DNA from 3 places in the Streptomyces sp. NPDC048606 genome. Region 2 is predicted to be linked to each of the others. Evidence: riboswitches for the same ligand, from Rfam matches in the RefSeq annotation. Region 2 holds a riboswitch; each other region holds the start of a gene.
What was found. Region 2 has a riboswitch for cobalamin ahead of AB0D01_RS27125 (ABC transporter substrate-binding protein). Riboswitches for the same ligand answer to the same signal wherever they lie in the genome.

Region 1: linked by a shared signal. The riboswitch ahead of AB0D01_RS04035 (energy-coupling factor ABC transporter permease) and the one ahead of AB0D01_RS27125 (ABC transporter substrate-binding protein) in region 2 are both predicted to bind cobalamin.
Region 3: linked by a shared signal. The riboswitch ahead of cobN (cobaltochelatase subunit CobN) and the one ahead of AB0D01_RS27125 (ABC transporter substrate-binding protein) in region 2 are both predicted to bind cobalamin.

The regions. Positions count from the first base shown of each region.
Region 1 is NZ_JBEZIB010000002.1:428,740-438,371, forward strand. It holds gene AB0D01_RS03990 (polysaccharide deacetylase family protein) at 1-18, shown strand, start outside; gene AB0D01_RS03995 (hypothetical protein) at 15-1,211, shown strand; gene AB0D01_RS04000 (cytochrome P450) at 1,303-2,544, opposite strand; gene AB0D01_RS04005 (tRNA-dependent cyclodipeptide synthase) at 2,525-3,274, opposite strand; gene AB0D01_RS04010 (EF-hand domain-containing protein) at 3,529-3,741, shown strand; gene AB0D01_RS04015 (PadR family transcriptional regulator) at 3,787-4,371, opposite strand; gene AB0D01_RS04020 (ATP-binding cassette domain-containing protein) at 4,412-5,233, opposite strand; gene cbiQ (cobalt ECF transporter T component CbiQ) at 5,230-5,979, opposite strand; gene AB0D01_RS04030 (energy-coupling factor ABC transporter substrate-binding protein) at 5,983-6,339, opposite strand; gene AB0D01_RS04035 (energy-coupling factor ABC transporter permease) at 6,336-7,043, opposite strand; cobalamin riboswitch at 7,072-7,267, opposite strand; gene AB0D01_RS04040 (hypothetical protein) at 7,413-7,925, opposite strand; gene AB0D01_RS04045 (SsgA family sporulation/cell division regulator) at 8,090-8,497, opposite strand; gene AB0D01_RS04050 (hypothetical protein) at 8,705-9,019, opposite strand; gene AB0D01_RS04055 (L-serine ammonia-lyase) at 9,298-9,632, opposite strand, start outside.
Region 2 is NZ_JBEZIB010000028.1:24,460-34,091, reverse strand. It holds gene AB0D01_RS27160 (PfkB family carbohydrate kinase) at 1-341, shown strand, start outside; gene AB0D01_RS27155 (glycoside hydrolase family 18 protein) at 464-1,792, opposite strand; gene AB0D01_RS27150 (dihydrodipicolinate reductase) at 1,991-3,070, shown strand; gene AB0D01_RS27145 (carboxymuconolactone decarboxylase family protein) at 3,067-3,552, shown strand; gene AB0D01_RS27140 (GMC oxidoreductase) at 3,609-5,258, opposite strand; tRNA gene AB0D01_RS27135 (tRNA-Trp) at 5,486-5,559, shown strand; gene AB0D01_RS27130 (VOC family protein) at 5,650-6,081, opposite strand; cobalamin riboswitch at 6,253-6,387, shown strand; gene AB0D01_RS27125 (ABC transporter substrate-binding protein) at 6,421-7,416, shown strand; gene AB0D01_RS27120 (iron ABC transporter permease) at 7,413-8,438, shown strand; gene AB0D01_RS27115 (ABC transporter ATP-binding protein) at 8,435-9,214, shown strand; gene AB0D01_RS27110 (VOC family protein) at 9,246-9,629, opposite strand.
Region 3 is NZ_JBEZIB010000001.1:455,088-464,719, reverse strand. It holds gene AB0D01_RS01865 (precorrin-8X methylmutase) at 1-641, opposite strand, end outside; gene AB0D01_RS01860 (cobalamin biosynthesis protein CobG) at 638-2,020, opposite strand; cobalamin riboswitch at 2,712-2,869, shown strand; gene cobN (cobaltochelatase subunit CobN) at 2,902-6,513, shown strand; gene AB0D01_RS01850 (UvrD-helicase domain-containing protein) at 6,587-8,848, opposite strand; gene AB0D01_RS01845 (hypothetical protein) at 8,845-9,603, opposite strand.

The DNA of each region.
Region 1 (9,632 bases), on a different contig from region 2:
GAGCTGCTGACCCCATGACCAACAACCGCCTGCCCCACCGGGCCACCGTGCTCGCCGCCGGACTGGTCCTCGCCGCCCTGGCGGGCTGCGGATCCGGTGGGAAGGACGCGCCCGAGGCGCAGGGCTCCAAGGGCCCCGCCCGCCCGGCCAAGGTCGCGCCGGCCGTCCCGGCCGCCCCGCCCGGGCTGGCGGGCATGCCGCCGCTGCTCGACCCGAACGACGTGTACGCCGCCGACCGGCCCAACCTGCTCTCGCCCGTGGTGAAGGACTTCCCCTCCCGCGTCTACGTGCCGAACACCAACTCCAACACGGTGTCCGTCATCGACCCGGCCACGTACAAGGTCATCGACACCATTCCGGTCGGCGTGCAGCCCCAGCACGTGGTGCCGTCCTGGGACATGAAGACCCTGTGGGTCAACAACAACCGCGGCCACACGCTCACCCCCATCAACCCCGCCACGGGCGAGGCGGGCGAGCCGGTCGAGGTGCACGACCCGTACAACCTGTACTTCACCCCGAACGGGAAGTACGCGGTCGTGATGGCCTCCATGGACCGGGAACTCGTCTTCCGCGATCCGCACACGATGAACCGCGTGAAAACCGTCCCGGTGACCTGTTTCGGCGTCAATCACGCGGACTTCTCCGCGGACGGCCGCTACTTCATCGTGAGCTGCGAGTTCTCCGGTGAACTGCTGAAGGTCGACACCGAGAAGATGGAGGTGGTCGGCCAGCAGAAACTCCCCTTCGAGGGGGCCATGCCGCAGGACGTGAAGATCTCCCCGGACGGAAAGACCTTCTACGTCGCGGACATGATGGCGCACGGCATGTGGGTGCTCAGCGGGGACAAGTTCGACACCCCCAAACTCCTGCCCACCGGCAAGGGGTGTCACGGGCTGTACGTGAGCCGTGACTCGAAGGAGATGTACGTCTCCAACCGGGGCGAGGGCAGCGTCTCCGTCTTCGACTTCAAGCAGAACCGGCTGACGAAGAAGTGGGAACTGCCCGACGGCGGCAGCCCCGACATGGGCGGGGTCTCGGCCGACGGCAAGGTGCTGTGGCTCTCGGGCCGGTACAACTCCGAGGTCTACGCGATCGACACCACCACCGGCGAGCAGCTCGCGAAGATCCCCGTGGGCGGCGGCCCCCACGGCCTCGCCGTCTACCCGCAGCCCGGCCGCTACTCGCTCGGCCACACCGGCATCTTCCGCTAGCCGTCCGGGGTCGCCCCCCCGGTTCCGATCCCGGACGCGACAGCGCCCCGGGAGCTCGCACAGCTCCCGGGACACCGGTCCGCGGTCGTCGCTACCAGGCGACGGGCAGCCGCTCGGGCAGCCGCTTGATGAATCCCGTCCGCCAGACGAGGTTCTCCGCCGGCACCGCCAGGCGCAGCTCGGGCAGTCGCTCCACCAGCACCCCCAGCGCGATCTCGGCGTGCGCCCGGCCCAGCGCGGAGGCCGGGCAGAAGTGCCGGCCGGCGCCGAAGGCGAGGTGGCTGTTGGCGCTCTCGCGCTCCAGGTCCAGCTCGTCCGGCCTCTCGAAGGCCTCCGGGTCGAAGTTCGCGCCCTCCAGCAGGACGAGCACCAGCTCGCCCTCCTTGACCAGCACGTCCCCCACCCGCACGTCCGCCATGGCGATGCGCGGCAGGCCGTCGCCGACGGACAGGTTCCAGCGCAGCAACTCGTCCACCGCCTTGCCGAGCCGCTCGGGGTGGGCGCGCAGGTAGCCGATCAGCTCCGGCCGTTGCAGCAGGGCCAGCACCGCGAGGACCAGGAAGGCGGAGGTGGAGACCGCGCCCGCCCCGAAGAGGGACACGGCGACCGTCGCGAACATCTCGTCCGTCAGATGGGCCGACTCCGGGTCGGCCTCCCGCAGATCGGCGAAGCGGCCGAGGAGCCCCGTACGCTCCTCGGGAGCCAGGGCCAGCTGGTCCTTCAGCCGGTCGGCGAACCAGCCGACGTCCTTGTACCAGTTGAGCGCCGAGTCGGCGAAGGGCTCACGGGCGGTCATGAACGCGACGTCCAGCCCCGACATCAACCGGCGCCAGTCCTCGAACGGCACCCCCAGCACCCGGCAGTGCAGCGCCGCCGAGAACGGGTCCGCGAAGCCGGCGCGCAGGTCGGCCGGGCCGCCCTCGGCGACGAGGGCGTCGACGAGCTCGTTCGCCGCGGCCCGCAGGTGGTCCTGGAGCCCCTGCTGACGGGGGTTGAGCGCCTTCATGACCGCGCTGCGCAGGCCCGCGCTGTTGATGTTGCCCATGTTGTTGACGACCTCGGGCGGGATCGTCAGCGCGTACTGCCGCGGCACGCCCGCGTTGGCGGTGTCCTTGAGGCTGAACCGCTCGTCCTCCAGCACCTGCTTGGCCAACGCGTAGCTGCTCACCAACCAGGCCGGGTCCCCGGTGAGGGTGCGGACCCGGGCGACCGGGGCCTTCTCGCGCAGCCAGGCGCACTCCTCGGGCAGCACGTCACCGCGCCGCGAGAGAGGGAAGTCGAGGAGCGGCTCCGGCTCCCGGCCCTCCCGGCCCTCAAGCTGCTCGACGCTCATCGACGGTCCTTTCGGTGGGTGCGGGGACGAGGGAGGCGGTCACCTCGGGGCGCACGACGGCGTACGCCTGGTTGCGGGTCGCGCGCAGGCCGCCGCCCCGCGCGAACAGGACGTCGGTCATCGGCATCTTGACGTGGTAGGCCGCCACCGAGGAGGGCACGTCGAGAATGCTCGGGGTGTCCACGAAGAAGGGCAGCTCCGCCGCCATGTAATCGAAACAGACCTGCAACTGGTCCGTCGTGATGGATTCACCCTCGGGCAACTTCGATCCGACAAAGTGGAGGGCCATTTCCTCGCAGCCCTTGCGGAATACGTCGTCGGTCTCCAGAAAATGCAGCACGCGGCGGTGCAGGAGTTGGTAGACGGGGTTCGACTGAAACTCGGAAAGCGCCCTCACGCGTATCTCGGCATGCGAAGGTCCTGATTCTTCGACGCCTTTGAGGATCCTTCTCCGGACCGCCTTGATCTCTTTCGTCGCGCGCTTCTCCGCGTGTTCCCGGGTGTAGCCGAAGGCGGCGAACATCCGGTCGACGTGGAGGTCAGCATAGACGAAGTCGACCTGCGCGAAGCGGGTCGTGGCCCATCGGGCAAGACTGGAGATGCGCTCGGAGCTGAAGTAGCTGTTGCCGGGACTGACTCCGATGAGCACATGGTCGCCGTCTTCCCAGATATGGCGGCAGGTGCGGGTGAAGGGCAGAACTTCGAATGATGCGTCAGCTGTGATCGTCACCTGTGTGATCGCCCTTGTTGCCGCTTGTCCCTGGGAGCCCTGCGCTCCTGGTGTGGCGGCAATGCCGTTACGTTATGCCGCGATGTCGGAGCGTGACAAGTGGCAGGCCGATTTGTTGGCCAGAATTATCGCCTCCGGGTTACGGACCGGTAATTCAATTTCTTTCTGCCGATCGAACGGGACCCGCGGGGGAGGGACGCCCGGGGTGCCGCTACCCTGAGCCGGTCAACAAGCACCGAGAAGGGGTGGACCCAGTGGCGGACATCGAGAGCGCACGGGCGACGTTCGACAGGTTCGACGTCAACGGCGACGGCTTCATCACGGCCGACGAGTACAGCCAGGCCATGAAGGCGATGGGCGACGCGTTCGTCACGCCCGCGGTCGCGGACTCCATCGTCGCCGCCAAGGACGTCAACCACGACGGCCTGCTGAGCTTCGACGAGTTCTGGGCCGACCTGAACAAGTAGTCGTCGCGCCCGCCTCCGCCCCCGCCCGCCGGGGGCGGGGCCGCGTCAGGCCCCGACCGAGGGGCCCGCGTCCCCCCGCGCGCCGGCCTCCGGGCCCTCCATGTCCTCCACCTCGGCGAGCGCCTCCTCCAGCCAGCTCAGCCAGAAGGTCTCCAGGGCGATGCCGCCGCGCAGCACGAGCCGGCGCAGCCGGTCCTGGTCCCCGTCGCGACCCGGCGGGAAGTCCTTGGCCTCGATCGCCTCGTACGTCCGCAACTGCTCCCGGTGCAACCCCAGGTGGCGGCGCAGCTCGCCGCCCAGCCCCCGCGGCCCCACCACGGCCGCCGCGCGGATCCGCAACAGCAGCGCGTCCCGCTGGGGCTTGGGGTCCTGGCTCTCGTCCACCCAGCGGGCCAGCTCCGCGCTGCCGTCGGGCAGCACCTCGTACTGCTTCTTCTGCCCGCGCACGGGCACCTCGCTGGGCAGGGCCCGGATCAGCCCCGCCACCTCCAGCCGTCCCAGCTCCCGGTAGATCTGCTGGTGCGTCGCCGACCAGAAGTACCCGATCGACCGGTCGAACCGCCGGGTCAGCTCCAACCCCGACGAGGGCTTTTCGAGCAGGGCGGTGAGGATGGCGTGCGGGAGCGACATGCCGCCATCCTAGGTTCCGCCCCCGGCCGGGCCCCCACGGTCACCGCCAGGCGGCCAGGGCCTCCGGCACGCGCGGGCCCGGGGCGTCGGCGGCCAGCAGGCCCCGCGCGCGCAGCAGCGCCGTCACCGCCGGCGCCCAGGCCTGGCGCAGGCCCGCCGTGGCGAGCAGCTCCGGGTCCGACAGGAGCCCCGGCGCCGGGCCGAAGCGGATGCCGTCCGGGGTGAGCACGGCGGCGTCGTCCGCCCACCGGACCGCGAGGTCCACGTCGTGCGTGGCCATGACGACGGTGGTGCCGGCCCCGCGCAGCCCCGCGAGGACGTCCAGGAGGCGCTCCTGCCCGTCCGGGTCCAGGCCCGCCGTCGGCTCGTCGAGGATCAGCACCCGCGGGGCCATCGCCACCGCGCCCGCGATGGCCGCCCGCTTGCGCTGCCCGTACGACAGCAGGTGCGTCGGACGGTCGCGCAGCGCCGTGATGTCCAGGGCGGCGAGCGCCGCGTCCACCCGAGCGCGGACCTCCGGGACGGACAGGCCGAGGTTCATCGGACCGAACGAGACGTCCTGTTCGACGGAGGCGGCGAACAGCTGGTCGTCCGGGTCCTGGACCACCAACTGCACCGCGCCGCGCAGCCGGGTCAGTCCGGCCCGGTCGTACGTCACCGCGGCCCCGTCCAGCCGCAGCGCGCCCGAGCCCGGGCGCAGCCCGCCGCTGAGGAGCCGCATCAGCGTGGTCTTGCCGCTGCCGTTGCGGCCGAGCAGGACGAGGGCGCGACCCTCGGCGATGGCGAAGTCCACGTCGGACAGGACGGCGGGGCCGTCGTCGTACGCGTAGCCCGCGCCGGCCAGTTCCACCAACGGGTTCACAGGTACAGCTCCTTCAGTACGAGGGTCCCCGCGACCAGGGCGGTCAGCAGGGCGGCGGTGGCCGCGAGGAACCGCCGGGACAGCCGCGCCTCGGGGACGAGCACCCGCAGCGCGCCGTCGTAGCCGCGCCCGGCCAGCCCCTCCTGGAGCCGGGCGGCGCGGTCGAAGGCCCGTACGAACGAGGTGGCGGCGAGCCCGGCCAGCGAACGCCACACCGCGGCCCGGCCGGTGTGCCCCAGCCGCGCGGCCTGGGCCCGGCGCACCCGGTCCATCGAGTCGAGCAGCAGGAAACCGATCCGGTACATGACCAGGGCCACGTCCGCCACCGGCGCGGGCACCCCCGCCCGCACCAGCCGCGGCAGCACGTCCGACACCGGGGTGGTGAAGGCGAACAGCAACACCCCCAGCGAGGCCGCCGACGTGCGCAGCAGCAGCTCGCCCGCGTGCCGGGGCCCGTCGGGCGCCAGGGCGAGGAACCCGTCCGGGCCGCCCACCGACACCAACAGCGGCAGCGCCCCGGTCACGCAGAAGCCCAACGGGACCCGGAAGGCCCGCCACAGCTGCCGCCGGCCCACCCCGGCCGGGCCGAGCAGCACGGCCAGGGTGGCGGCGCCCACGAGCGGCCCGCCCGGCCAGGGGGGCAGGGCGACGGCGGTGACCGTCAGCCCGAGCCCCAACAGGGCCTTCTCCAACGGGTGGCGGCCCCGCCAGCGACTGCTGTGGGCCGCCACGTCGATCGGCAGCACCGGCTACGACTCCCGGGCGGCCGCACCGGCCCCGGAGGCCGTCCCGGCCTCGGCCCGTGCCTGCTCCGCTCCCTGGCGACGCCCCTTGCGGACCCCGAAGTAGTAGGCGAGGACGCCCGCGCCGAGCGCCGCCTGGAGGGCGAACAGCGCCGACTCGACCTCCCCCGACGGGGGTTCGTAGAGCGGCGAGAACCACGGCTCGTAGTCCGGCTTCAGCTCGGTGATGGCGGCCTCGGCCTGCGCGTCGGCGCCGGCGAACGGCTCCTCCTTGTGGTCGCCCATGCCGAAGGCGAGCGGGATCACGGCCAGCGCCGCGACCAGGAGGAGCAGCAGCGTGTTGATCTTCGCGTTGCGGGTCATCGGGCCGTCGCCTCCAGGTCGGTCTGCCCGGCGGTCCGGCCGGTGAGCTTGGCGACGCCGAGCCGGACCAGGTCCGACTTGCTGGACTGCATCAGCAGCCGCATCACGAGCACGGTCAGCAGCCCCTCGCTGACGGCCAGCGGGATCTGGGTGAGCGCGAAGATGCCGGCGAACTTCTCCAGCGAGCCCACGAAGCCGCTCGCCGGGTCCGGGAAGGCCAGCGCGAGCTGGACGGAGGTCACGCAGTAGGTGACCAGGTCCGCGAAGAAGGCGCCGAAGAAGACGCCGACCATGAGCGGGGCCCCGTACTTGCGCAGGAGCCGGTAGACGGCGTAGCCCGCCCAGGGGCCGGCGACGGCCATGGAGAAGACGTTGGCGCCCAGGGTGGTGAGGCCGCCGTGGGCCAGCAGCAGCGCCTGGAAGAGCAGGGTGATCGTACCGAGCACCGCCATGATCGGCGGTCGGAAGAGGATGGCCCCGAGCCCCGTTCCCGTCGGGTGGGAGCAGCTGCCCGTCACCGAGGGGATCTTCAGGGCGGACAGGACGAACGTGAACGCTCCGGAGGCCCCGAGCAACAGCGTGCTCTCCGGGTTGGCCTTCACCTCGCGGGTGAGGGCGCGCACGCCGTGGACGACGAACGGGGCGGACGCGGCGCCCCAGGCGACCGCGTGCAAGGGGGGCAGGAACCCCTCGGCTATATGCATGGGTAGAGAGACCTCTCCAGCACCTCGTGGATGGACGACGCGCCTCGGCCGGTCTCCTGGCTGACGGGTACTGATGCCCTGGCTCCGCCTTCCCGGGGCCGCGCGGTTCCCCGCGTGGACCCAGTGGCTTCCCGCAGGAGTGGAGCCGGACTTCCCGATCACAGTGGCGAGGGCCGCTCCGGTTTCCCACCGGCTTCCCGAACACCAAGGCCCGACGACCCTAGTCGGCCGCGCGTACCGGAACAACCCGGACCGGACGGTAGCCCCGGCCGCGCTCCCGCGGTGCGCGGGCGGGATCCCGACGCACGGCGACCGGCACCCCCCGGGGGGACGCCGGTCGCCGTGTCGTCCTACGGTGCGCCCGCGGTGTCAGCAGGTGTTCGGGTGCGCGATGTCCACCACGACCCGCTCCGGCGAGTGCAGCACGGTGGTGCCGTAGGCCGGCTTGGTGTCGAAGGCGGCCCCGAGGGTGACGTACCCCTCGAAGTCGCCGGTCAGGGCGAGGCCCTTGAGCTTGCTGAGGTAGATCTTCTGGAGCCGGGGACCCTGGTAGACGTTCTGTCCGGCGTCGTTGTGCGCGGCGGCCGGGTGCAGGCGGATCTCCAGGAAGTACTTCCCCGCCAGCGGGACGGGCTTGCCGGACCCGTCGTACACGAGCTGCGAGACGGGGCTGACGGTGACCTCGGGGACGTAGCCCTGGAGGTCGACCACGATCCGGTCGAACGTGCAGTGACCGCCCCAGCGGGCGTTGACGACGAGCGGGGTCTGGGTGGAGGCGGCGGCCGCGGATGCCGGTGCGGCCAGACCGATGCCGACGGTGAGCAGTGCGCCCGTGGCCAGGGCCACGATCTTGCGACGGCGCGAGCGGGGCAGGTGACGCATGGCGTCCCCCGATTCCTCTTGAGACGGGGATGGCTGTCACCCGGGTAGACGCGGCGGCGCCCCGCGCGGTTGCGGCTCCGGCGGGCCGGGCGGAAGACGGGCCGGGCGCAGGGCGGATCGGGTGGGCGGCGGACCGGGTGGGCGGCGTACGGCCTCGCCCGCGGTCAGTGCGCCAGCAGCGCGCTCAGCTGCGCGTCCAGGTCGTAGTGCCGCCGCTCCTGGCCGCGCGGCACCAGTTCCGTCATCCGCCGGCACAGGGCCCGTACGTCCTTGGCCCGGGCCGACACCACACAGCTGCGGCCGCCGTTGCCGAAGGCCAGGAACACCCGTGGCTCGGTCCCCGCGCGGACGGGCCAGACCTGTATGTCGCCCTCGCCGGTGGCGACGGTCTCCCCGTCGATCAGCAGGTCGCGGGAGAAGACCCAGCGGGCGAGGTGCGTACCGCCGCCCCGGAAGTCGAGGGCCAGCTCGTAGGGCCGGTCCGTGCGGTAGACGAAGGCGCCCTGGAGCGGGACGGTCGGCGGGGCGACCTCCAGCCGGAGGGGCAGGACACGGTGTTCGGTGGTGGCCATGGGCGGCTGCCTTCCTTCGCGCGGGGTGGTGCACGGACCCCCCTTCGGCACGCTAGCCCACCCCCACGACCCGGGGGCGGGGCCGAAGGTCCCGAGCCGGGCGGGCCGCTGGACCCCACTTGCCCCGCGCGGGGCCCCGTACGCGCGAGGGCCCGTCCTCCGCGCGGAGGACGGGCCCGAAGGGCGCGGCGGGCGGCCGCGCGCCCGCTACGGAAGCGGGTTGTAGACCAGCGAGTCGTGGTCGTTGGACTGGCCGATCGCGGTGAAGCCGGAGCCGTTGGCCTGGGCGCCGTTGTTCTGGTTCGACGCCCCGAAGCCGGACGCGACCTGCTGGGCGGTGGAGGAGTTGCCGAGGTTGCTGCCCCCGACTCCGCTGCCGAGGATGCCGGCGAGGGCCGCGTTCGAGGCGGTGCCCGCGGCGCCGGCCCCGTTGTCCGCCTGCGCCACGCCCGACAGGAGCACGGCGGCGAGGGGGAGCGATGCGACAGCCGCCATCACACGGATGGTGCGGATGCTTGCCATGGTGAAGTCCTCCAGTACGCAAAAACCAAGGGGGTCAGGGCGGTTGGCCGGCCGCCCCGGATGAGCCCGACGTCGTGGGACCAGCCTTGCGTACGTGATCATCGAGAAACCAGCCCAGACCGGGTTCTTCCCTCGCAAGCGTGATCAACCCGATCCAAACCTGGAATCGATGGTCGATTCATCTTTCTTCGGGACGTCCCTCTTCGGCTCGCCCCTTCGCGAGGAGCCCGGTCGGGGCCGCGCCGGGCCGGGCGACCTCCCGGCCGCCCGGCCCGCCGTCAGCACTCGATGACGTTGACCGCGAGACCGCCGCGGGCGGTCTCCTTGTACTTGATCTTCATGTCGGCGCCGGTCTCCTTCATGGTCTTGATGACCTTGTCGAGGGAGACCTTGTGGCTGCCGTCGCCGCGCATCGCCATCTTCGCGGCGGTGACGGCCTTGACCGCCGCCATGCCGTTGCGCTCGATGCAGGGGATCTGCACCAGGCCGCCGACGGGGTCGCAGGTCAGGCCGAGGTTGTGCTCCATGCCGATCTCGGCCGCGTTCTCGACCTGCTCCGGGGTGCCGCCCAGGACCTCGGCGAGGGCGCCCGCCGCCATGGAGCAGGCGGAGC
Region 2 (9,632 bases):
CCGCGGATCCGGTGGTCGCGGCCGCCCGCTACCGCGCGCTCGGGGCCCGCGCCGTCGCCGTCACCACCGGCGCGGACCGGGTGCTGTCGCACGACGGGACGCGGGCGCGGTACCACCCCGTCCCCGTCGACCCGGCGCCCGTCGACGCCACCGGCGCGGGGGACTGCTTCACCGGCACCGCGACCGCCCGCCTGGCCCTCGGAGACACCCTCGGCGACGCGGTGGCCTACGGGGTGGCGGCGGCCTCCCTGTCGGTCGCGGGACGCGGGGGCACCGGCCGCGTCCCGGCCTTCGCCGAGACGGCGGCCCTGGCGCGACGCGGCCCGGGCGGGCCGGTGTAGGGGCGCGGCGGTGGTGGGCGCCGCCGGGCCGGATGGGTCTTCCGCGGCCCGGCGGCGCCGGTCGGACGGCGCGAGTGCGCCGGTCGGGGGGAGGGGGAGAGAGGGGCGCGGGACGGGCCGGGTCAGTGGCCGCGCAGGCCCCGGTCGACGGCCGCCGTCAGCTCGCCGTCGGCGGTGTCGGCGTCCAGGGACCAGAACATGGCCCCGCCCAGCCCCTCCTCGCGGACGTACCGGGCCTTCGCGCGCAGTACCTGCGGGTCGTCGTACGTCCACAGGGTGGTGCCGTCGAACAGCCAGGCGTGCCCGTCGCGCCGGTCGCGGTACAGCCGGTAGGTGCCCGAGCCCGCCAGCTCCTTCAGCTCCTTGTAGTCCGCGTACCCGGCCGCCCACCGGGCGGGAGCGGGCCCCGTCGCGGGCCGCCCCATGCCGTCGCCGCCGCCGGAGACCCCGGTCCAGCCCTGACCGTAGAACGGCATGCCGACCACCAGCTTGCGCGCCGGCGCACCGCGCCGCAGCCACGCGTCGACCGTGCCGGACACGCTGAAGTCGTTCCGGGCGTACAGCGCGGACTGTTGGGCCGTCCGCGCCTCCCCGGACACGTGGAAGTCGTAGCCCTGGAGGGTGACGAAGTCGAGGTTGCGCATGATGCGGCGGACGTCGAAGCCGGCGTCGATCTTCGCGGGGGCCGCGGGGACGAAGGCCGTCAGCTCGTAGCCGCGCCGCCGCTCGCGCCCGAGGGCGTCGAGCTGCCTGCGGAACTCCTCGACCAGCGCGGTGAAGTTGCGCTTGTCCTCCGGCCGGTACTTCGTGTCGGTGTCGCCCTCCGAGCCCGGCCACTCCCAGTCGAGGTCGATGCCGTCGAAGACCCCCGCCGCCGCGCCGGCGCCGCCCCGGGCGCCGTCCTGGGGGAGGTTGCCCTTGATGTACAGGTCGAGGCAGGACCGTACGAGGGCCTCGCGCGAGGCGGCGGTGAGGGCGGCGTCGGAGAAGTGCGTGGACCAGCTCCAACCACCCAGCGAGATCAGCACCTTGAGGTTCGGGTGCTTCGCCTTCAGCTCCTTCAGCTGGTTGAAGTTGCCGGCGAGGGGCTGCTCCGCCGTGTCGGCCACCCCGTCCACGGAGTTCGCGGCGTCCAGCGGGCGCGCGTAGTCGGCCCACGCGTCGGCCTCGCCCGGCACGTTGCCGGTGAAGCACTTGCCGTCGGCGCCGATGTTGCCGAAGGCGTAGTTGATGTGGGTGAGCCTGCCCGCGGTGCCGTTCGCGTCGAGGTCCTGGACCTGGAAGTCCCTTCCGTAGACGCCCCATTGGGTGAAGTACCCGACCTTGCGGTACGCGCGGTCGTGACCGCGCGCCCCGTCCCCGTCCCCGGTGGCGCCGGCCGGCGCGAAGGCGGTCAGCAGGGACAGGGAACAGACGGCGACGGCGAGTCTGCCGAGCGTGCTGCGGCGCATGGGCTTCCTTTGCGGATGCGGGGGAGTGGTGCTCCGGGGCCGTGCGAGAACGCGTGCGCTGTGCAACCCGGAAACTATTGGTCTGGACCATCCCGGTCAAGGGGGTGTCCACCTCGGGTTCCGCGCCCCGCGCGGGACGTCCGAAAAACATGGTTCACGGCCCTGGGCACCTAGGGCCCCCCTCGCTACCCTCCGCGCATGATTCCCACGGTGGTCTGGGGCACCGGCAACGTCGGCCGCGCGGCGATCCGCGCCGTCGACGCCCACCCGGCGCTCGAACTCGTCAGCGTCATCGTCCACAACCCCGCCAAGGTCGGCCGCGACGCGGGCGAACTCGCCGGGCTCGACCACGCCTTGGGGGTGACGGCCACCGACGACGTCGGCGCGGTCCTCGCCACCCGCCCGGCGGCCGTCGTCTACGCCGCCTCCGGGGACGTGCGCCCCGACGACGCGCTCGCCGACATCACCCGGGCCGTCGCCGCCGGCGCGGCCGTCGTCAGCCCCGCCCTCTACCCCCTCTACGACCACCGCAACGCGCCCGCGGAGTTCCGCGACCCGGTGCTGGCCGCCGTGGCCGAGGGCGGCGGCTCCCTCTTCGCCTCCGGCGTGGACCCCGGCTGGGGCAACGACGTGCTCCCCCTGCTGCTCAGCGGCCTCGGCACCACCGTCGACGCGATCCGCTGCCAGGAGATCTTCGACTACTCCACGTACGACCAACCGGACTCCGTCCGCGACCTGGTCGGCATGGGCCGCCCCATGGACGACGAGCCCATGATGCTCTGGCCCTCCGTCCCCACCATGGTCTGGGGCGGGCAGATCCGGATGATGGCCCGCGCCCTGGGCGTCGAACTCGACGACATACGCGAGACCTCGCAGCGCCGCGCGCTCGACACCACCGTCACCACCCGGACCATGGGCACCTTCGAAGCCGGGACGCAGGGCGCCATCCGCTTCGAGGTGCAGGGCATCGTCGAGGGCGAACCCCGCATCGTCATCGAGCACGTCACCCGCATCCACCCCTCCTGCGCCCCCGACTGGCCCACGCCGCCCGACGGCGCCGGCGCCCATCGCGTGATCATCGAGGGCCGGCCCCGGATCGAGGTCACCGTCGAGGCCACCGACGAGGGCGAGAACCGTTCGGCGGGCGGCAACGCCACCGCCGTCGGCAGGCTCGTCGGCGCCATCGACTGGCTGGTGGCGGCCGAGCCCGGACTCTACGACGCGCTCGACGTCCCGCTGCGTCCCGCAGTCGGCAAACTCGGAAGGAAGCAGCCATGAGGATCGACGTCCCCGAAGGACAGCACCCGATCGAGTACGTGTGGGGCGACCTCGTCCCCGGCATCGGGATGGCCGCCGCCAACTTCTCGCTCTCCGTCTACGCCCACACCACCCTGGGCCTGCGCGAGTTCGAGGCCGCCCGGCTGCGCGTCGCGCAGATCAACGGATGCGTGTTCTGCCTCGACTGGCGCACCGACCGCGACGGGGAGAAGGTCGAGGAGGAGTTCGCCGACGCCGTCACCGAGTGGCGCACCACCAAGGCTTTCGACGACCGGACCCGCCTGGCCGCCGAGTACGCGGAGCGCTACGCCCTGGACCACCACAACCTCGACGAGGAGTTCTGGGAGCGGATGACCGCGCACTACAGCCAGGTGGAGATCGTGGAGCTGAGCATGAGCATCGGCTCCTGGCTCGCCTTCGGCCGGCTCAACCATGTGCTGGGCCTCGACAGCGTCTGCGTGCTGCCGGGCAGCGGCGGCTGACGCCGGGCCGGGGTCGGCCGCAACCTCCGGCCGACCCCGGTACCGCCGCGCCTCCGTCAGAGGTCGGTGGCGATGATCTTCTCGATGTTGCGCTCGGCGAGCGCCGTGATGGTCACGAACGGGTTGACGCTGGTGTTGCCGGGGATCAGCGCTCCGTCGATGACGTACAGACCCGGGTGGCCGTGCAGCCGACCGTAGTTGTCGGTCGCCTTCCCCAACACCGCGCCTCCGAGGGGGTGGTAGGTGAGGTGGTCGCCCCAGATCTTGTTGGTGCCGAAGAGGTCGGTCCGGTAGATCGTCCCCTCCTTGGAGTTGATCCGGTCGAAGATGGTCTTCGCCATGTTGATGGAGGGTTGCTTCCAGGTGGTCTGCCAGTTCAGGTCCACCCGGCCCGCGGCGGCGTTCCACGTGAACTCGGCGCGGTGGGGGTTCCTGGTGATCGACAGGTAGAAGGAGGCGTACGTCTCGATCCCGGTCGGCAGCGGCGCCACCTCGGCGAAGGCGCCTCCCGCGTCCCAGTTGTCGATGCCGCCGCAGGGGATGGAGGCCTGGACCTTGCCGGTCGGGTCCCACATGTGGTTCGCGCGGCCGCACATGACGTTGCCGTTCTCGCCCCAGCCCTTGCCGACCTCGTCGTTCAGGTTCGGCAGGGCGCCCGTGGCCTTCAGCCGCACCAGCAGCTTGCTCGTGCCGACGCTGCCCGCGGCGAAGAAGACGCGGTCGGCGGTGACGGTCTTGGTGGTGACGACGCCGCCGGAGGTGTTCAACTGCTCGATGACGACCGTGTAGCCGCCACCGCCCGAGGGGGAGACGGTGGTGACCCGGTGCAGGGGGGAGACGGTGACCTTGCCGGTCGCGCGGGCGGCGGCCAGGTAGGTCTTCTGCAGCGACTTCTTGCCGGCGTTGTTGCCGTAGAGGATCTCGCCGTCGACCGCGGACTTGGGGACGGTCCCGGCGACCTCCTGCTTCATGTAGTCCCAGTCGTACACGTCGGGTACGAAGACGAAGGGGAAGCCGGAGCGTTGGGCGTGCTTGCGGCCGACGCGGGCGAACTGGTAACAGTCCACCGTGTCGAACCAGTTCGGGTCGATGAGGCCCACCCCGAGCGCGGCGTTGGCGCGCGGGTAGTAGGTGTCGTACATCTCGTCGGCGTCGACCGTCGGGAGGATGGCGGAGAAGTTCTGCCGCTTGGGCGTGACGGCCATGCCGCCGTTGACGAGCGAGCCGCCGCCGACCCCGCGGCCCTGGTAGACGATGATCCCTCCCATCTCCTCGGCGTCCAGGATGCCGGTGTACTTCGGCACGTCCTTGTCGATGGGGAACCCGAGGAAATTGCTGAGCGGGGCCTTGGTGCGGGTGCGCAACCAGTACGAGCGGTAGTCGGGTTTGGTGGTGTTGGCGAAGATCTTGCCGTCGTTGCCCGGGGTGTCCCAGGCCATGCCCATCTCGATCAGGTGGACGTCGACACCGGCCTGGGCGAGCCGCAGCGCGGCGACCGAGCCGCCGTAGCCGCTCCCGATGATCAACACCGGGACCCGGACGCCGGAGCCGATGGGCGAGTCCGCGGCGGCGCCGCTGGTGCGCGCCTGGGCGGGGGTGGCGTTGACCGACAGCGCCATGGCCCCAAGAATGGAACCAGTTCCAGCTATGAATCCACGTCGGGAAACACCCTTGGATACCTTGCTGTGCAGGCTTTTGTCACTCATGTGACCTTCCTCACTCTCGGCGGAGTGAGAACAAGTTCTACTGTCGATTGCCTGGTAAGTCACTACACGCGGCGCGGTAACTTGTGGCTGGTTCCGCCTCCTGGTTCACCCGGTGCCGAACCACCGCGACCGGCTCCCTCGCCGCGCGGGCGATCCGAATTCCCTCGCGTCCACCCCCGAATCGAGTGGATCTTCGGGCCGCGACGTGTCATCGTTGGTCCCACCGAAGGGGTGTAGCTCAGCTGGTCAGAGCAACGGTCTCCAAAACCGTAGGCCGCAGGTTCGAATCCCGCCGCCCCTGCCCTCGTGAACCGCGCGTTCACGCCGAACGCCCGGGTGAGAGGACCCCTCTCACCCGGGCGTTCGCGTTGCTGCGGCGTGGGAACGAGAATCAGCAGAGGCAGAACTCGTTGCCCTCGATGTCCTGCATCGTGATGCACGACTCGTTGACGCCATCAGCGCGCTGCGTCAGCACGTGATTCGCGCCGAGCGCCATCAGCCGTGCGCATTCGGCCTCTAGCGTGGCCAGGCGCTCGTCACCCACGAGCCCTGTGCCGACCCGCACGTCAAGGTGCACCCGGTTCTTGACGACCTTGCCTTCGGGAACCCGCTGGAAGAGCAGGCGCGGACCCACACCCGAGGGGTCGGCGCACGCGAAGTAGATCTCGTCCTCGGGCGGCAGCGAGCGGTGGTGCTCCTCCCACGTGGCGAAGCCCGCCGGGACCGCCGGTACGACGTACCCCAGGACCTCACACCAGAAGGCGGCGAGGCGCGCGGGCTCCGCGCAGTCGAAGGTCACTTGGAAGTGCTTGATCGTTGACATCGGCGCACGATAACAGGGGTCCTGCCCATCTCCCCTGGGCGGGTGGATCCACACGTCGCCGGGAGGACGGCCCCCGCGAGCGGCAGCCGCCGGCGCGGGCCTTCCGGCGTACCGGGGCGCGTGCGCGCATCGGTGTAAGGGGTGCGGGTGGGGGGCGGGGGTGATCGGGAGGTCTGGCAGACTGGTCGCGTTGTCCCAGGCTGCGCAGGTCAGGAAGCCGGTGTGAATCCGGTGCGGTCCCGCCACTGTGACCGAGCCCCCTCCGGGGTTCGGGAGTCAGACACTGCCGCGCCGCCTCCACTTCGACCGGGGACGAGGATCCCCCGGAGAGGCTCCGCCATGTCGCGTTCCCGCGCCGCCCTGCGCGCGTTCCTGCCGCTCGCTCTGCTCATACCGCTCGCCGCGTGCTCCGGCTCGTCCGGGAAGTCCGACCCGACGGCCGGTGAGGCCCCGAAGGCCGCGCCCGGGTTCCCGTACACCGTCACCAACTGCGGGGTGAGCACCACCTACCAGGCCCCGCCCCAGCGTGCGGTGACCATGAACCAGCACGCCACCGAGATCATGCTGGCCCTCGGGCTGCAGGACCGGATGGCCGGTACCGCCTACCTCGACGACTCGGTCCTGCCCGCCTACCGGCCGGCCTACGACAAGATCAAGGTGCTGGCACGGGAGTACCCCTCGAAGGAGGTGCTCCTCGGCGCCAACCCGGACTTCGTGTACGGCGGTTACGCCAGCGCCTTCGACAAGGGGCAGGGCCGCGACCGCGAGGGCCTCGCGAAGTCGGGCGTCAACACCCGCCTCAGCGTGGAGTACTGCACCCAGGGCCCGGTGGGCGTCGGCCAACTGAAGACCGAGATCGGCGAGGTCGCGCGCACCTTCGGCGTACCCGAGCGCGGCGACGCGCTGATCGCGGACGAGCAGCGCCGCATCGACGCCGTCACCGCACGCGTGAAGGACCGCACCCGGCCGTCCGTCTTCGTCTACGACTCGGGCGAGGGCTCCGCCTTCACCTCCGGCGGCAACGGCATCGGCAACGAGATCATCTCCCTGGCGGGCGGCACGAACGTCTTCGCCGACCTGAACGACACCTTCGGCGACGTCCCGTGGGAGAAGGTCATCGAGCGGGCGCCCCAGGTCGTGCTGATCTACGACTACGGCGGTACCACCGTCGAGGAGAAGAAGCGCCGCCTGCTGAACGACCCGGCGCTCGCCTCCGTCCCCGCCGTCCGCGACCGGAAGTTCGTCGTCCTGCCGCTGTCCTCCGCCGTGCTCGGCGTCCGCGTCGCCGACGCCGTCGAGTCCCTGGGGTCCCAGCTGCACCCCGACGCCGCGTGAGGCGGCGCCGAACCGCCACCGTCCTCGCCCTGCTGACCGTCGCGCTCCTCGCCTCGGCCGTCGCCGGCCTCGCCCTGGGGCCCGTACGGATCCCCCCGGGGCAGGTGCTCGACATCCTGCGCGCCGGCCCCGGGCCCGGCGGCGGGGCCTTCGGCTCCATCGTGTGGGACGTACGGATGCCCCGGGTGCTCCTCGGAGCGGTCGTCGGCGCGGGGCTCGCCGTCTGCGGCACCGTGCTCCAGGCCCTGGTGCGCAACCCGCTCGCCGACCCCTTCCTGCTCGGCGCCTCCTCGGGCGCCTCGGCGGGAGCGGTCCTGGTCATCGTGTTCGGCGCGGTGGGGATCCTCGGCGGGGTGGGCCTGCCCCTCGCCGCCTTCGTCGGCTCCCTGGTCGCCCTCGTCGCCGTCTACGCCCTCGCCCGACGCGGCACGACCATGACCACCGGACGTCTGATCCTCGCCGGCGTCGCCGTCCAGTACGTCCTGTCCGCCTTCACCAGCCTGATCCTCGTCCTGTCCGCCCAGCCCGACCAGGTCCGCTCCGTGCTGTTCTGGACCCTCGGCGGCCTCGGCGGCGCCCGCTGGGACGAACTCGCCCTGCCGGCGGTCGCCCTGTTGCTGGGCACCGCCCTGCTCGTCACCCTCGCCCGGCCGCTCGACCTGCTCCTCGCCGGGGAGGAGGGAGCCCGCACCCTCGGCCTGGACGCCGGCCGCTTCCGGGCCGGCGTCTTCGTCCTCACCTCCCTGGTCATCGGGGTGCTGGTGGCCTACAGCGGGGCGATCGGCTTCGTCGGCCTGATGGTCCCGCACGCCGCCCGGATGGTGGTCGGCGCCGGCCACCGGGCGCTGCTGCCGGTGTCCGCGCTGGCCGGAGCGGTCTTCCTGAGCCTGGCCGACCTGCTCGCCCGGACCGCCGCCGCCCCGGAGGAGATACCGGTGGGCGTGGTCACCGCACTGGTGGGCGGGCCGTTCCTGCTGTGGATGCTGCGCCGGTCCACCCGTACCGAAGGGATCACCGGATGACCGCCCGCCGTCCCGCGGCCCTCGCCGTCGAGGCCCTGCGCTACGAGGTCGACGGACACACCCTGCTGCACGGCGTCGACCTCGCCGCCCGGCCCGGCGAGACCGTCGGCGTGGTCGGCCCCAACGGCAGCGGGAAGACCACCCTGCTGCGCTGCGTCCACGGCGCGCTGCGCCCCACCGCCGGCCGCGTGCTCCTCGACGGGCTCGACGCCGGGGAGTTGGGCGTCAAGGAACGCGCCCGCGTCGTGGCGGTCGTCCCCCAGGACGCCGACGGGACCTTCGGACTGACGGTCCACGAGGTCGTCGCCATGGGGCGCAGCCCGCACAAGCGGTTCTGGGAACAGGACGGGCCCGGGGACAGGCGGCTGGTGGCCGAGGCGCTGGAGACCGTGGGGATGGCGGCGTTCGCCGCGCGCGCCTTCGGCGAACTCTCCGGCGGCGAGCGCCAGCGGGTGCTCGTCGCGCGCGCCCTCGTCCAGGAGCCGGGGCTCCTCGCCCTCGACGAGCCGACCAACCACCTGGACATCCGTTACCAGTTGGAGGTCCTCGCACTGGTCCGGGGACTCGCCGCCACCGGCCTGCTCGTCCTGCACGACCTCAACCTGGCCGCCTTCTTCTGCGACCGGCTGTACGTCCTGTCGGGCGGCACGGTGGTGGCGGCGGGCCCGCCGGCCGAGGTCCTCACCCCGGAGCTGCTGAAGGAGGTCTACGGAGTGCGGGCCGAGGTAGCGCCGCATCCGACGACGGGCGTCCCGAACATCGTCTACCTGCCCTGAGCGTGCCCCGGGGCCCGGGGCGCGGGGCCGATCAGCCGCCGTACGGGCGGGTGATGATCTCCATGGCGTGGCCGGAGGGGTCGATGAAGTAGACCCCCCGGCCGCCGTCGTTGTGGTTGATCTCGCCCGGGTGCCTGCGGTGCGGGTCGGCGAAGAACTCGACGCCCGCCTCCTTGATCTTCTCGAAGGCGGAGTCGAACTCCTCCTCCGAGATGAGGAAGGCGTAGTGCTGCACGGTGACGGGCTCGCCCGCACCGACGGTCGCGAAGTCCAGGGTGACGCCGTTGTCCGTCGTGACGGGGACGAACGGGCCCCATTCGGGACCGACCTCCAACCCGAGGACCCGGGCGAGGAATTCGGCGGACTCCCGGTTGTCACGGGAGTGGATGATCGTGTGGTTCAGCTGTACCGACATGAG
Region 3 (9,632 bases), on a different contig from region 2:
TCCTCGCTCGCGATCGCGTTGACGGCGGCGGCGGCGATGGCGCTGCCGCCGCGCCGGCCCCGCACGATCAGGTGGTCGAGGCCCGAGGGGTGGGCGGCGAGGGCGTCCTTGGACTCGGCGGCGCCGATGAAGCCGACGGGCACGCCGATGACGGCGGCCGGGCGCGGGGCGCCCTCCTCGATCATCTCCAGCAGCCGGAACAGCGCGGTCGGGGCGTTGCCGACGGCGATCACGGAGCCTTCCAACAGGCCCTGGTCGCGCCAGACTTCGAGGGCCGCGGCGCTGCGGGTGGTGCCCATCCGCGCGGCGAGTTCGGGCACGGACGGGTCCGACAGGGTGCAGACGACCCGGTTGTCCGCGGGCAGCCGCTTGCGGGTGACCCCGCTGGCGACCATCTGGACGTCGCACAGGATCGGGGCGCCTGCGCGCAGGGCGGCGCGGGCGCGCAGGACGACCTCGGGGGTGTAGCCGAGGTCCTGGGGGAGGTCGGTCATACCGCAGGCGTGAATCATGCGCACCGCGACCTGGGCGACCGAGGCGGGCAGCCCGGAGAGGTCCGCCTCGGCGCGGATCGTGGCAAAGGACTGGCGGTAGATCGCGGCGCCGTCCTTCTCGTACTCGAACACGGTGTTCTCGCTCATTTCTTCACTGCGGCGTGGATGGCTGCGGCTTCGGTGGGTGGCGCTTCGGCGGGCGGCGCCTCGGCGGGTGCGGGGGTGCCACGTGCGGCCGCGAGGGCCGTGGCGAGGTCGGGGTGGTGCGGAAACCGCCGCCCGTGGACGGAGAGTTCGTAGCCGTCGGGGGTGGCGAGCGCGTCCACCCAGGCGGTGCCCCGGGGGTGGCCGCAGCGGCGCGGGCAGCCCGACCAGTGCACGGGCAGCGGTCCGCGCGCGGCCCGTACGAGGTCCAGCGCGTCGGCGCGCACGTCCGCGAGGGACTTGGCGCAACCGGGGCGCCCCGTGCAGGCGGTGACGGACTCCCAGGGGTCGTCGGGGGCCAGGACGAGACCGGCGGCCTCGACGCGGGCGGCGGCGCCGGATCCCGCGCGGGGCACGACGACGCTCCGCCAGGGGGTGACCCGCAGCCCGCCGGGGGCGCCGTCGGTGTCGGGGGCGTCGGCGGCGGCTTCGGCCAGGATCCGCCACTGCGCGGAGGTCGCCCGGCCGAGCGGGGGCAGTACGCACAGCGACCCGTACCTGCCGGCGGGGGCGCCCCAGGGCTTCGGCGGGGGCGCGTACGGCCACGCCGGGTGCACCGGCGCGGTCGCCGCGATCCCGGCGGCGGCCAGCCGTTCGGTGAACCGGGCGGTGTCCGGGGCGTGTTCGGCGGGGAGTTCGGCGACGCGCCAGGCGCGGGTGCCGGCGGCCTCGGCGGCGTCCAGGAAGTACAGGGCGGCGAGCAGGGCCGCCCGGGGCGCGTCCGCCGCGGCCACCTTGACCGCGTCGGCGGCGGCGCCGAGGCGCACCAGCGCGCGGGGGGCGTGCGTCGCGTCCTCGGCGCCCGCCGCCCGGCCGAGCACCGTCACGTCGGGGTCCAGGGCGGCGACGTCACCGCGCCCGTCGTCGAGGGCGAACAGGAACCGGCCGGACAGGGCGGCGGCCCGGCTGCTCGCGCACAGCAGCCGGTCGAGTTCCCGCACCCACGGCGCCACGTCGGGGCGGCCGTCGTCGAAGAGCCCGGACAGCGGGGTGGCGACGATGTTGCGGACCCGCTCGTGGCTCGGGGCGGGCAGCAGCCCGGCCCCGTCGAGGACCTCGGCGAGCCCGGCGCCGCAGCCGTCGGGCAGGCCGCGCAGTTGGACGTTGCCGCGCGAGGTGAGTTCCAGCCGGCCGTCGCCGAAGCGGTCGGCGGCGAGGGCGAGGGCGAGGGCCTGCGCGGTGGTGAGCAGCCCGCCGGGGATCCGGACGCGCGCCAGGTGCCCGTCGTCCGCCGCGTGCAGGCGCAGTGCGCCGGGGCATGCGTCACCGCGGTCCCGTATGACGGGTTCGTCCCGCGGTGCGGCGGAGGGGGGCTGGGGCATGGCCGCGAGCATACCCACGAATCCGGCGCCCCGACCTGTGGCCGTCGCCACCCGGCCCCGCGCCCCCCGACACCCACCACCACCCCACCCACCGGCCCGAACCCCGCTCCCGCACCCCGCGCCGCGTCCCGACCGCCCGGGCCCGGACCGCGCCGCGCCCCCGGCCGCCACCGCGCCCACAGCTCCCCCGGCCCCGGCACGGCCCCGCTCCCGCCCCGCGCCGAGCGAAGCCCCGGTCCCGTGTCCGCCCCGACCCGGACCCCGCACCCGGCACGTGCCCGCCCCCTGACCCCGCCGCACCCCCGGCCGGCGCCCCACCGCGCCCCACGGGCGCCCGCCCCGAGCGGAACCCCGCTCCCGCCCCGCGCCGAGCAGGACCCCCGGACCCGCGCCCGCCCGGGCCCGAACCGCGCCGCGCCGCCGGCCGCCACCGCGCCCTCGGGGCCCCCGGCCCCACCCCGTTCCCGCCCCCGCGGCCGGCCGTCCCACCGCGCGGTTCGGCCCCGCCCATCGGCCCGGATCCCGCCGGGACCCTTCCGGCGCCGCCTCCACCGGGCCCCGCGGGCAGCCGCAGGCAGCCTCGGCACCGGCCTGCGGGGCGTTTGCGCCGCGTTCCGGCGGGCAGGGCCTTCGCGGCGGGACCGTCGTGGATCCGCCTCCCGACCCCCACTGCCGACCAGGGGCCCGGCCCCCTAAGATGACCTTCCGACGGGCCGCTCGGCCCGTCATCGCCGAGGACGGCGACATGGGAGGAAGCCCGGTGAGATTCCGGCGCGGTCCCGCCACTGTGAATCCCGCGGAACGCTCCGCGGGGTGAGTCAGGAACTCCCGCTGTCCTCACTGCCCGGGGCGCGGAAACCCCGAGGAAGGCCTGCCGCCGCATGATCCTGCTGCTGTCGACGTCCGACACCGATCTGCTCAGCGCCCGCGCCGCGGACGGCCCCGTCCCGTACCGGTTCGCGAACCCCTCCCGGCTCCCCCTCGACGACCTGCCCGGTCTGCTCGACGGGGTCGAGCTGGTCGTCGTACGCCTCCTCGGCGGGCTGCGCGCCTGGCAGGAGGGGCTCGACCTGCTGCTGGCCGCCGACCAGACCCGTCCCGTCGTGGTCCTCACCGGCGAACAGGCCCCGGACGCCCAGCTGATGGAGGCCTCCACGGTCCCGATCGGCATCGCCGCCGAGGCGCACGCCTACCTCGCGCACGGCGGCCCCGCCAACCTCGACCAGCTGGCGCGCTTCCTCTTCGACACCGTGCTCCTGACCGGCCACGGCTTCGAGCCCCCGGCGGCCTCCCCCACCTGGGGTCCGCTGGAGCGCACCGCGCCGGCCGACGCCGCGGGCCCCGAGGTCGCGGTGCTCTACTACCGCGCCCACCAGATGAGCGGCAACACCGCCTTCGTGCACGCCCTGTGCGACGCGATCGAGGCGAAGGGCGGCCGGCCCGTCCCGCTCTACGTCTCCTCCCTGCGCACCCCCGAGCCGGAGCTGCTGCGCGCCCTGGAGTCCGTCGACGCCGTCGTCACCACGGTCCTCGCGGCCGGCGGCACCCGCCCCGCGACCGCCTCGGCGGGCGGGGACGACGAGTCCTGGGACGCGGGCGCGCTCGCCGGCCTCGGCGTGCCGATCCTCCAGGCGCTGTGCCTGACGGGTTCGCGCGGCACCTGGGAGGAGAACGACGAGGGCCTGTCCCCGCTCGACGCCGCCACCCAGGTCGCCGTCCCGGAGTTCGACGGCCGCCTGATCACCGTCCCGTTCTCCTTCAAGGAGATCGACGAGGACGGCCTCCCCTCCTACGTCGCCGACGCCGAGCGCGCCTCCCGCGTCGCGGGCATCGCCGTGCGCCACGCCCGCCTGCGCCACATCGAGCGCCGCGACAAGCGGCTCGCGCTGGTCCTGTCCGCGTACCCGACGAAGCACTCGCGCATCGGCAACGCGGTGGGTCTGGACACCCCGGCCAGCGCCGTGGAGCTGCTGCGCACCCTGATCGCCGGCGGCTACGACTTCGGTCCCGTCGAGGAGATCCCCGGGCTGGTGTCGGGCGACGGCGACGACCTGATCCGCGCCCTGATCGAGGCGGGCGGCCACGACCAGGACTGGCTGACCGAGGAGCAGCTCGCCCGCAACCCCGTCCGCATCCCGGCCGCCGACTACAAGCGGTGGTTCGCGGAGCTGCCGGCCGAGCTGCGGGGCAGCGTCGAGGAGCACTGGGGCGAGGCCCCGGGCAACATGTTCGTGGACCGCAGCGCGAACCCCGAGGGCGACATCGTCCTGGCCGCGCTGCGCCGCGGGAACCTGCTGATCCTGATCCAGCCCCCGCGCGGCTTCGGCGAGAACCCGATCGCGATCTACCACGACCCGGACCTGCCGCCGTCGCACCACTACCTGGCCGCGTACCGCTGGATCCAGGCGGCGGCCGAGGACGGCGGCTTCGGCGCCGACGCGATGATCCACCTGGGCAAGCACGGCAACCTGGAGTGGCTGCCGGGCAAGAACGCGGGCCTGTCCGCGGCCTGCGCCCCGGACGCCGCGCTCGGCGACCTCCCCCTCGTCTACCCGTTCCTGGTCAACGACCCGGGCGAGGGCACCCAGGCCAAGCGCCGCGTGCACGCCACGCTGGTCGACCACCTGGTGCCGCCGATGGCGCGCGCGGAGTCGTACGGCGACATCGCCCGCCTGGAGCAGCACCTGGACGAGTACGCGCAGATCAGCGCGATGGACCCGGCCAAGCTGCCGGCGATCCGGGCGCAGATCTGGACCCTGATCCAGGCGGCGAAGCTCGACCACGACCTGGGTCTGGAGGAGCGTCCGGACGACGACGGCTTCGACGACTTCCTGCTGCACGTCGACGGCTGGCTGTGCGAGGTCAAGGACGCCCAGATCCGTGACGGTCTGCACGTCCTGGGCGGCGCCCCGACGGGCGAGGCCCGCGTCAACCTGGTCCTGGCGATCCTGCGGGCCCGTCAGATCTGGGGCGGTACGACGGCCCTGCCCGGTCTGCGCGAGGCCCTCGGCCTCGACGAGTCGGCCGCCACCCGCACCTCGGCCGACGCGGTGGAGGAGACGGCGCGCGGTCTCGTCCAGGCGATGGAGGACGCGGGGTGGGACCCGGCCGCGGTGGCCTCCGTGGCGGCGGACCACGGCCCCGACGTGGCGGCGGTGCTCACCTTCGCCGCGCACGAGGTCGTCCCGCGCCTGGGCGGCACGACGGACGAGATCGCGCACGTGCTGACGGCCCTGGACGGCGGCTTCGTGCCGGCCGGCCCGTCGGGCTCGCCGCTGCGCGGGCTGGTCAACGTCCTGCCGACCGGCCGCAACTTCTACTCGGTGGACCCGAAGGCCGTCCCCTCCCGCCTCGCGTGGGAGACGGGCCAGGCCCTGGCCGAGTCCCTGCTCACCCGGTACCGCACCGACCAGGGCGAGTGGCCGGCCTCCGTCGGCCTGTCCCTGTGGGGCACGAGCGCGATGCGCACGGCGGGCGACGACGTGGCCGAGGCCCTGGCCCTGCTGGGCGTGCGCCCGGTCTGGGACGAGGCCTCCCGCCGGGTCACCGGCATCGAGGCGATCCCGCTCGACGAGCTGGGCCGTCCCCGCATCGACGTCACGCTGCGCATCTCGGGCTTCTTCCGTGACGCGTTCCCGCACGTCATCGGCCTGCTGGACGATGCGGTGCGGCTCGCGGCCTCGCTGGACGAGCCGGCCGGGGACAACTTCGTCCGGGCCCACGCCCAGGCGGACCTGGCCGCCCACGGCGACGAGCGCCGCGCCACCACCCGCATCTTCGGCTCGCGCCCGGGTACGTACGGGGCCGGCATCCTCCAGCTGATCGACTCCCGCGACTGGCGCACCGACGCCGACCTGGCGGAGGTCTACACGGTCTGGGGCGGCTACGCCTACGGCCGCGGCCTGGAGGGGCGTCCGGCCCGCGACGAGATGGAGAGCGCCTACAAGCGGATCACGGTCGCGGCGAAGAACACGGACACCCGCGAGCACGACATCGCCGACTCGGACGACTACTTCCAGTACCACGGCGGCATGGTGGCCACCGTCCGCGCCCTGCGCGGCACGGCCCCCGAGGCCTACATCGGTGACTCGACCCGTCCCGAGACGGTCAAGACCCGCACGCTCGTCGAGGAGACCAGCCGCGTCTTCCGGGCCCGCGTGGTCAACCCGAAGTGGATCGAGGCGATGCGTCGCCACGGCTACAAGGGCGCCTTCGAGCTGGCGGCGACGGTCGACTACCTCTTCGGCTATGACGCCACGACGGGCGTGGTGGCGGACTGGATGTACGACAAGCTGACCGAGACCTACGTCCTGGACCCCACGAACCGCGCCTTCCTGGAGGAGGCCAACCCGTGGGCCCTGCACGGCATCGCGGAACGCCTCCTGGAGGCGGAGTCGCGCGGCATGTGGGAGAAGCCGGACCCGCAGGTCCTCGAAGCCCTGCGCCAGGTCTACCTGGACACCGAGGGCAACCTGGAGGCCGAGGCGGAATAGCCGCCCGCGGCCCCGCCCCGGACGCCCCCGCCCCTCCCTCCGAGGCGCGGGGGCGTCCGCGTGTGACGGCGCGCTACCGCTGGTTGATCACTTGGGCCTCCACCCCGCGGTTCACGATGTCGCTGAACTCCCCGTCCTCCGGGGCGAAGACCGTGAGGTGCTCCTGGGCCCTGCTCGCGGCGAGGTAGAACTGCGAGTACAGGGCTCGTTTCGCGCTGGCGCCGGATCCGTACTCGAAGGATCCACCCGCTCCGCCCAGCACCACGACATGGGAGAACTGCAGGCCGGCGGCGTACTCGGAGGCAGTGACGATCAGGGCACGACGCGAGTAGCGGAGCTTCTCGATGTCGTCCCGGCCTTCGATCGTGACGACGGAGGAGGGGCCGTTCACGGCTCCTCCGAGTGCCTTCTTGATCGCCTCCAGGTCGGTGTTCCCGACTCCGATGAGCGCGACGCGCTCGTCGTTGGAGGTCTTCTTGAGGATGTCGAACGCCGCGGCCACCGCCGCGGCGGGCAGTCCCTCCTGCGGACCGAACCACGCCGACGGGACGCCCCCACCGGTCGCGGTCCCGGTCTGCGGCGCGGCCTCGTAGACCCAGTCGTGCCCCACCTCCACCACGTTGGGCATCGCGCTGTGCAGGAAACGCACGAAGGCGAAGACCGGAGGGGTGAACCGGTGAGCCACGTCGAGGTTGATCGACGTGGCCTTCGGGCGCTCCGACAGGGCGGTCGGGCCACGGCTGATCTCGTTCTCGGAGAGTCCCGTGAGCAGCATGAAGACCGATTGGCTGGGGTCCATCGCCATCACCAGGTGCGGATGGGCCTCCACGTCCCTGGCCAGTAAATGCAGGAGGAAGCGCTCCGAGTCGCTGAAGAGGTGGAACTCGTCGATCAGGATGACGTCGTACCCCTTGTCCGTGCGCAGGGCGTTCCACACGTACGTCTCGAGGTACCTCCGGAAGTCGTCGATCAACTGGTCCGTCGTCAGCTGCCCCTCTTCCACCAACCGCTGGACGTAGGAGCGGTAGACACCGAACGCGAACTCCTGATCACCCCCGCGCGTGAGGGGGACCATCCAGTTCTCCCGCGGAAGGCCCTTGTACTTTCTGAGTGCGTTGATCCCCGGCTTGATCTCATGGGAGTCGAATACCTCCGCGAACTCGCGCATCAGCGCCCAGCACAACCGCCGTCTCGCGTCGTCGCCGCCCGCCGCCTCCACTCCCTGTCGCACCCAGTCGCCCGTGTCCTGGCTGTAGGTCTCCCAGGTGTGCGCTCGGATCTCCTCGATCGCGTCATCGACCAGCCGCAGCTGTTGCAGTTTGCCGTCGAGGCTGTCCTCGCCGAGGATCTCCACCGTGGGCGGGAGGCTGCCCTGCAACCACTCCCTGAGGAAGGTCAGGGGCATGACCTCGATGTGCGAGGCCAGGCCCCGTTCGTCGAGTCGTTGCAGTGCCTCTTCCACCTGGTGGGCCATGGCCCAGGTATGGGTGAGGAAAAGGATCTTCGGCAGTTCGCCATCGCCGCGTTCCGATTCCCCCGGGCCCTGCGACCCGTTGTCGGGACCGGTGCCGCCGTAAAGCTCCGTCAAGGCCTTCAGTTGCAGCATGAGGGTCTTGCCCGAGCCGGCGACGCCTCGGATCTTCAGGGGCTCGGAGAGAGGGTTGTCCAGGACGCGTTTCTGCGACTCGCTCAGCAGGGGCAGCCACTCCGAGTACGACCTGTCCATCACGAGCGAGCCCGCGCCCACGCGTTCCAGGTCGACGGACGGTTGGAGCAGTCGCGGCTCGCGCGCCTCGCTTCCGAACGCCGCGGCGGCACCGGCGAGGGCCTCGGGCAGGGCGTCGAACACCCCGGCCACCTGGTTCCGGTCCGGCGCGAATTGTTGGAGGGGCAGCGGATCACCGCGATCCGTGAGGCGCCAGAAGCAGACGTGGCCGCCGGGAAGGGATTCCGCGATCCATCGGAGGGACTCCGGGTTGAGGTTCCTGGGCAGGGCGAAGAACCCGAGAAGGTTCTCGTAGGAGAATTTGTGCCACTGCAGGGGAAGGGAGACGGGCGGTCTCGCCATCGCGCGCGTGGCACGGTCCACGCGTTCGAGATGGCGCAGCGCGAACACGCCGGCCTCTCGATGAATACGGGACCAGGCCTCCTCGGTCATCATGACCAGCCTGCTGCTGTTGCTGTCCTCGCGATGGATGACGATTCGGTTTCCCGAGACGTCCGCCACGTGCAGGTCGTCGTCCTGGACGGGCCCGGGGCCGATCCCCTCGGGGATTGCGCCGACCCGACTGATCTCGAGGTACTTCGGCAGGCTGCTGCGGGTGAAAACGATCACTGCGACTTCCCCAGAACGTCCACGTAGTCGATGAAATGCGAGTCGCGCGCCGTCTCGTAGTCGGAGGGCAGCCCGATGTCCGTGAAAACGCCGGCCATCTGCTGGACGACCCGGTGGCAGTAGAGCGTGTCGAGCCGGGCGACCCTGCGCGCCGCGTACTGTCCCCGACCGCGGATCTCGTCGGCCTGCCGCAGGGCGACCGCGGCGTCCGCGATGCTGCGTATCAGGCGCAGCACGGCGACGTACCCCGGTCCGTGGTTCGGGCTGGGGGCGTGCAGATAGAAGGCGTCACCGGGCAGGGACTTCAGACTGCTTCCGATCTCGGCGCGAAAGGCGTGCTCCTTGCCCCTCTTGGTGGGCTTCAGGGTGTCCATCTCGGCGATGAAGTCCATGACCACCCGCCAGAACCCGGCCGCGTCGGGACTTTCTTCGAGGCGGCTCAGCGTCCGCCGGTAGAGCCGCAGGACCTCCAGCTCGCCGGAGAATCCGGACCGCTTGCGGTCATCCTTCACGAGGAGGGTCGCGATGTCGGAGACGGGATAGTCCAACTGGACCATTTCGACGGCACGTTCGGCTGCGGCGCCGGTTCCGTTCGGGTCGAGGCAGCGCCTGACCTCCCGCTCGGATTGCTGCGACTCTCGCGTCAGGATCTTCGGAACGGTGAACTCGCGGACGTACGTGTCGATGGGCAGGGCCGGTACATATGTGAGCGTCCCCCAGTGCTTGCCCAGCGCCAGGTCACAGTTGGCGGTCACGACGATCCCCAACACGTCGTGCCAGCCGT